2 linked regions of the Pseudoduganella albidiflava genome follow. The protein of the gene in region 1 interacts with the protein of each later gene in a pairwise test. Links are inferred from orthologs where the notes say so. Each region holds a gene or a part of one and is shown in the gene's direction. Other genes may lie near its edges. The genes, in order: hflK and ftsH.

Evidence for each region.
Region 2: the proteins of hflK (region 1) and ftsH interact in binary tests that used the Escherichia coli proteins (3 or more experiments, as listed by UniProt). The link is inferred for Pseudoduganella albidiflava from one-to-one orthologs.

The regions. Positions count from the first base shown.
Region 1 is NZ_CP036401.1:1,441,714-1,444,968, forward strand. Bases 112-3,047 are described here. They hold hflK (FtsH protease activity modulator HflK), read left to right. Parts: upstream 112-907; coding sequence 908-2,188; downstream 2,189-3,047. Other genes in these bases: hflX (GTPase HflX), read left to right, coding at 112-904; hflC (protease modulator HflC), read left to right, coding at 2,188-3,047. Also shown: more of hflX, read left to right, coding at 1-111; more of hflC, read left to right, coding at 3,048-3,066.
Region 2 is NZ_CP036401.1:4,299,810-4,303,097, reverse strand. Bases 274-3,242 are described here. They hold ftsH (ATP-dependent zinc metalloprotease FtsH), read left to right. Parts: upstream 274-800; coding sequence 801-2,684; downstream 2,685-3,242. Other genes in these bases: folP (dihydropteroate synthase), read left to right, coding at 2,845-3,242; EYF70_RS17690 (RlmE family RNA methyltransferase), read left to right, coding at 274-513. Also shown: more of EYF70_RS17690, read left to right, coding at 1-273; more of folP, read left to right, coding at 3,243-3,288. UniProt on the Escherichia coli protein: Acts as a processive, ATP-dependent zinc metallopeptidase for both cytoplasmic and membrane proteins. Plays a role in the quality control of integral membrane proteins.

The DNA.
Region 1 (3,255 bases):
TGCGCAGCAGCGCAACCTGGAAAAGCGCCTGAACGTCCGCGTGCTGGACCGCACCAGCCTGATCCTCGATATCTTCGCCCAGCGTGCCCAGAGCCACGAGGGCAAGCTGCAGGTCGAGCTGGCGCAGTTGCAGCACCTGTCCACGCGGCTGATCCGCGGCTGGACTCACCTGGAGCGCCAGAAGGGCGGTATCGGCCTGCGCGGCCCCGGTGAAACCCAGCTGGAAACCGACCGCCGGCTGATCGGCGAACGGGTGCGGATGCTGCGCGCGCGGCTGGCGAAACTGCGCAAGCAGCATGAAACGCAGCGCCGTTCGCGCGGCCGCAACAATGCCTTCTCGGTGTCGCTGGTCGGCTATACCAATGCCGGCAAGTCGACGCTGTTCAATGCGCTGACCAAGGCCGGCGTGTACGTGGCCGACCAGCTGTTCGCCACGCTCGACACCACCTCGCGGCGCGTGTACATGGGCGAGGATGCCGGCAATGTCGTGATTTCCGATACGGTCGGCTTCGTGCGCGAACTGCCCCACCAGCTGGTGGCCGCCTTCCGCGCCACGCTGGAGGAAACCATCCATGCCGACGTGCTGCTGCATGTCGTCGATGGCGCCAGCCCGGTGCGGATGGAGCAGATCGAGGAAGTCAATGCCGTGCTGCGCGAAATCGGCGCCGACCATATTCCCCAGATCCTGGTCTGGAACAAGATCGACGCGGCCGGCCTGGAGCCGGCGGTGGAACGTGATGAACATGATAAGATTTCACGCGTATTCATCAGTGCCCGCACGGGCGAAGGTCTCGATCTTCTGCGCGCGGCCATTACCGAGACAGCCCAGGTACAACGGGAAGCGAACCTGCGTCCGAAGGACGACACGCCACCCGATGCCATTTCCACATTCACCGATGTCTAAAACATGCCTCTTTCCTCACTAGCGAAAAGATTAGGCCTGAAGCTGTCCCTGAACGACCCCCGCTGGGGCCAGGACAAGGATAACAACAGGCAGGCCCAGGAAGGCAAGAAGCCCGGCGACGGACCGCCGGACCTCGACCAGCTGTGGCGCGACTTCAACCAGCGCCTGAATGGCCTGTTCGGCAACAAGAACCGCAACAACAACGGCGGAGGCGGCGGCGGTGGCAATGGCGGCGGCGAACTGAAAGGTGCCGGCGTGACCATCGGTGCCGTCGCGGTGATCGCCCTGCTGGTCTGGCTGGCCAGCGGCGCCTTCATCGTGCAGGAAGGCCAGAAGGGTATCGTCACCACCTTCGGCCGCTTCAGCCATGAAACCCCGGCCGGCTTCAACTGGCGCTGGCCGTATCCGTTCCAGGCCAACGAAACCGTCAACGTGTCGCAGGTGCGCACGGTGGAAGTGGGCTATCGCGGCAACACCCGCAACAAGCAGGCGCGCGAATCGCTGATGCTGACCGATGATGAAAACATCATCGACATCCAGTTCGCCGTGCAATACCAGCTGAGCGATCCGGTGGCCTGGCTGTACAACAACCGCGACGCGGAAGATACCGTGCGCCAGGTGGCTGAAACGGCGATCCGCGAGATCGTCGGCCGCAGCAAGATGGACTACGTGCTGTACGAAGGCCGCGAGAAGGTGGCCTACGACACGCAGCGGCTGATGCAGGATATCCTCGACCGCTACGCGTCCGGTGCGCTGGTCACCAACGTGACGATGCAGGGCGTGCAGCCGCCGGAGCAGGTGCAGACCGCGTTCGACGACGCCGTCAAGGCCGGCCAGGACCGCGAACGCCTGAAGAACGAAGGTGCGGCCTACGCGAACCAGGTCGTGCCGACGGCGCGCGGCGCCGCGTTCCGCCTGCTGCAGGAGGCGGAAGCCTACCGCTCGATGGTGGTGGAAAACGCTTCTGGTAACGCCGACCGCTTCAAGTCCGTACTGGTCGAGTACCAGAAGGCGCCGGGCGTGACGCGCGACCGCATGTACCTCGATACGATGCAGCAGATCTTCGCCAATACCAGCAAGGTCATGGTCGATGCGAAGGCCGGCAGCAACCTGCTGTACCTGCCGCTGGACAAGCTGATCGCGCAAGTGGCGGCCACCGAGGCGCAGCGCGCCAACGTGACGGCGCCGCCGCCGACCGCCGTGCTGCTGCCGCAGCCCGATCAACCCTATAGCGGCGACCAGAACCGCGCGCGTGAATCGTCCCGTAGCCGGGAGGGCCGTTAATGAACCGTATCGTTACTCTCGTCGTCACCGCGTTCATCGCGCTGATGCTGCTGTCGTCCACCGTGTTCGTGGTGGACCAGCGCAAGTTCGCCATCGTGTTCGCGCTGGGTGAAGTCAAGCAGGTGATCCGCGAGCCGGGCCTGCACTTCAAGCTGCCGCCGCCGTTCCAGAACGTGATCTACCTGGACAAGCGTATCCAGACGCTCGATTCGCCGGAAGCGGACCGCTTCATCACGGCCGAGAAGATGAACATCCTGGTCGATTCGTTCGTCAAGTGGCGCATCGTCGACCCGCGCCTGTACTTCGTCCGCTTCGGCGGCGACGAAGGGCGGGCGGGCAACCGCATGGCGCAGATCGTCAAGGCGGCGCTGAACGAGGAAATCACCAAGCGCACCGTGCGCGAAGTGATCTCGGGCCAGCGCGGCAAGGTGATGGAAGGCTTGCGCGCCAAGGTGGAGAATGAAGCGAAGCAGATCGGCGTGCAGATCCTGGACGTGCGGCTGAAGCGCGTCGACTATGTCGAGCAGATCAACAACTCGGTGTACGAACGGATGAAGGCCGAGCGCCTGCGCGTGGCCAACGAGCTGCGCTCGACCGGTGCGGCCGATTCGGAAAAGATCCGTGCCGATGCCGACAAGCAGCGCGCCGTGATCCTGGCCGAAGCGTATCGCGAGGCCGAGAAGGTGCGCGGCGAAGGCGATGCGAAAGCCAGCGCGATCTATGCCGAGGCATTCGGCCGCAATCCCGAGTTCTACAAGTTCTACCGCAGCCTGGAAGCCTACCGTTCGTCGTTCAGGACCAAGGCCGACGTGATGCTGGTGGACCCGAACTCCGAGTTCTTCAAGTACTTCAAGGGGAGCGGTTCGGCTGGTAAATAAGCCCGGCACTGCGCTGTCGAGGCAAAACCCCAAGTGCACAAGCAGGGGTCAGACCCACCGGGTCTGACCCCAGTTTTTTGCCTTTAGGGTTCGTTGTTTTGCAAATGCGCTGCCCCTGGAATGGCTCGGTCGCCAGAGTTTTACCTGTTTAGCCACGTTTTCGCGTAAAATATGCGGTTCGGCCTGCGC
Region 2 (3,288 bases), 2.9 Mb from region 1 along the record:
AAGCCGGGCCAGGTGATCGTCGACCTGGGCTGCACGCCCGGCAGCTGGGGCCAGTACGTGCGGCGCAAGCTGGCCGGCAAGGAGGGCGGCGGCATCAACGGCACCATCATCGGCCTCGATATCCTGCCGATGGAACCGATTGCCGACATGCATTTCATCCAGGGTGATTTCCGCGAGCAGGACAGTGTCGACCAGCTGGCCGACCTGCTGCAGGGCCGCAAGGTCGACCTGGTATTGTCGGACATGGCACCCAACCTGTCCGGCATCGCCTCGGCGGATGCGGCGAGGATGGAAGACCTGATCGACCTGGCGATCGAGTTTTCGCAATTGCACCTGAAACCGGGCGGGGCATTGCTGGTGAAATGTTTCAAGGACATGGGTTTTTCGCAGATCGTCGAAAAATTCCGCCACGAGTTCAAGACCGTCGCGCAGAAAAAGCCGAAAGCCAGCCGCGATAAATCTTCGGAAATCTTTCTGCTCGGGCGCGGCCTGAAGCACCCGGCGCAAAACTGACCGGCGGCGATTTCGCCATGTCCGGCGCGCTGCATGCCCAAAACACGCGAAATATTGCGCGGTGGGCTTGTAATTCACGCCGAAAGCCGCACATCGAGCGCGGGCGGCATGATTTGTGCGCCGTCCGGGCCGCGCCCTCGCTGATTCCGGGCCGGCCTCGATGTTTTGATACGTGCGCGGCTGGATTCGCGCACCTTTAGGCCGCCTTGTAGCACGCTTTGGCCTAATGCGGGTAAAATCGAATTTCTGCTACAGGTAACAGGTGCGCGAGCATCCAAGGAGTTTTCGTGAATAACATGTTTTCCAAATCCGCCATCTGGGTTGTCGTAGCCCTGTTGTTGTTCATGCTGTTCAAGCAATTCGACAACCACAGCATCTCCGGCGGCAGCAAGACCATCGCGTATTCCGACCTGCTGGATGAGATCAAGGCGAAGCGCATCAAGGACCTCGTCATCGAGGGCAGCACCATCACCGCGACGAAAACGGACGATACGCGCGTGCGCACCACGTCCACCTACCTCGATCGCGGCCTGATCGGCGACCTGCGCGACAACGGCGTGCGTTTCGACGTTCGTCCGCCGGAAGAACCTTCGTTCCTGCAGCAAGTGTTCGTATCGTGGTTCCCGATGCTGCTGCTGATCGGTGTGTGGATCTTCTTCATGCGACAGATGCAGGGCGGCGGCAAGGGCGGGGCATTCTCGTTCGGCAAGTCGAAGGCACGCATGCTCGATGAAACCAACAACACCGTCACGTTCTCCGACGTGGCCGGCTGCGACGAAGCCAAGGAAGAAGTGACGGAGATCGTCGACTTCCTGCGCGATCCGACCAAGTTCCAGAAACTGGGCGGCCGTATACCCCGCGGCGTGCTGATGGTGGGCCCTCCGGGTACCGGTAAAACGCTGCTGGCCCGTGCGATCGCCGGCGAAGCGAAAGTGCCGTTCTTCTCGATCTCCGGTTCCGACTTCGTTGAAATGTTCGTCGGCGTGGGCGCGTCCCGCGTGCGCGACATGTTCGAGAATGCCAAGAAACACTCGCCGTGCATCATCTTCATCGACGAGATCGATGCGGTCGGCCGTCACCGCGGCGCCGGCATGGGCGGCGGCAACGACGAGCGCGAACAGACGCTGAACCAGCTGCTGGTCGAGATGGATGGCTTCGAGGCATCGTCCGGTGTCATCGTGATCGCCGCCACCAACCGTGCCGACGTGCTCGACAAGGCGCTGCTGCGTCCGGGCCGTTTCGACCGCCAGGTATCGGTGGGCTTGCCGGACATCCGCGGCCGCGAGCAGATCTTGAACGTGCACATGCGCAAGGTGCCGATCAGCACCGACGTGAAGGCCGACATCCTGGCCCGCGGCACCCCGGGCTTCTCCGGCGCCGACCTGGCCAACCTGGTCAACGAAGCAGCGTTGTTCGCCGCACGCCGCAGCAAGCGCCTGGTGGACATGGCCGATTTCGAGGACGCCAAGGACAAGATCTTCATGGGTCCGGAACGCAAGTCGATGGTGATCCGCGAAGAGGAACGCCGCAATACGGCCTACCACGAGTCCGGCCACGCCGTCGTCGCGAAGCTGCTGCCGAAGGCCGATCCGGTGCACAAGGTCACCATCATGCCGCGCGGCTGGGCCCTGGGCCTGACCTGGCAGCTGCCTGAACATGACCGGATTTCGGGCTACAAGGACAAGATGCTGGAAGAAATCTCGATCCTGTTCGGCGGCCGTATCGCCGAGGAACTGTTCGTTGGCCAGATGTCCACCGGCGCGTCGAACGACTTCCAGCGCGCCACCAAGCTGGCCCGCTCGATGGTCACGAAGTTCGGCATGTCCGACTCGCTGGGCGTGATGGTCTACGAGGACGAGGCGAACGAAGGCTTCCTGGGCGGCAGCAACAAGACGATTTCGGAAGCCACGCAGCAGAAGGTCGATGCCGAGATCCGCGCGATCCTCGACACGCAGTACGCGCTGGCGCGCAAGTTGCTGGATGAGAACCGCGACAAGGTCGAGGCGATGACGAAGGCACTGCTCGACTGGGAAACCATCGACGCGGACCAGATCAACGACATCATGGCCGGCAACGAGCCGCGCCCGCCGAAGGCCGGCGTCACGATCCGCAAGCAGCCGAACGGCGACGGTCCGTCGTCGCCTTCGCCGAACGCCACCGCGCCGGCATAATACCGCCGCCGATGCCGTGACCAAAGGGTGAGGAGCGATCCTCGCCCTTTGTTTTTCCGCCGTATTTTCCATCCATGCTTTTTCACCCGTACTTTCCACCAGTACTTTTTCAGCGGTCGCTTCCCGCCCGTCGCTACCCAGCCTTCTCTTCCAGCAGCGTATGACTCACATCCCCTTTGGCCATCATCGCCTGCCTGCCGGCAGGGCCCTCGTGATGGGCATCCTGAACGTCACCCCCGATTCGTTTTCCGATGGCGGCAAGTTTGCCGCGCTTGACTATGCCCTGTCGCATGCCGAGCAGATGGTCCGTGATGGCGTCGACATCATCGATGTCGGCGGCGAATCGACGCGCCCCGGTGCGCCCGTGGTGCCGGCGGAAGAAGAGATGCGCCGCGTGCTGCCCGTGCTGTATGCGCTGCGCGACTGCGGAACCCCGATCTCGCTCGATACCTACAAACCGGCGCTGATGAAGGAAGCCGTGCTGGCCGGCGTGGACATGATCAACGACATCAATGCCTTCCGCGCGCCGGGCGCGATCGAGGCCGTGCGCGACAGCGACTGCGCGCTCTGTATCATGCACATGCTTGACAAACCTGCAACAATG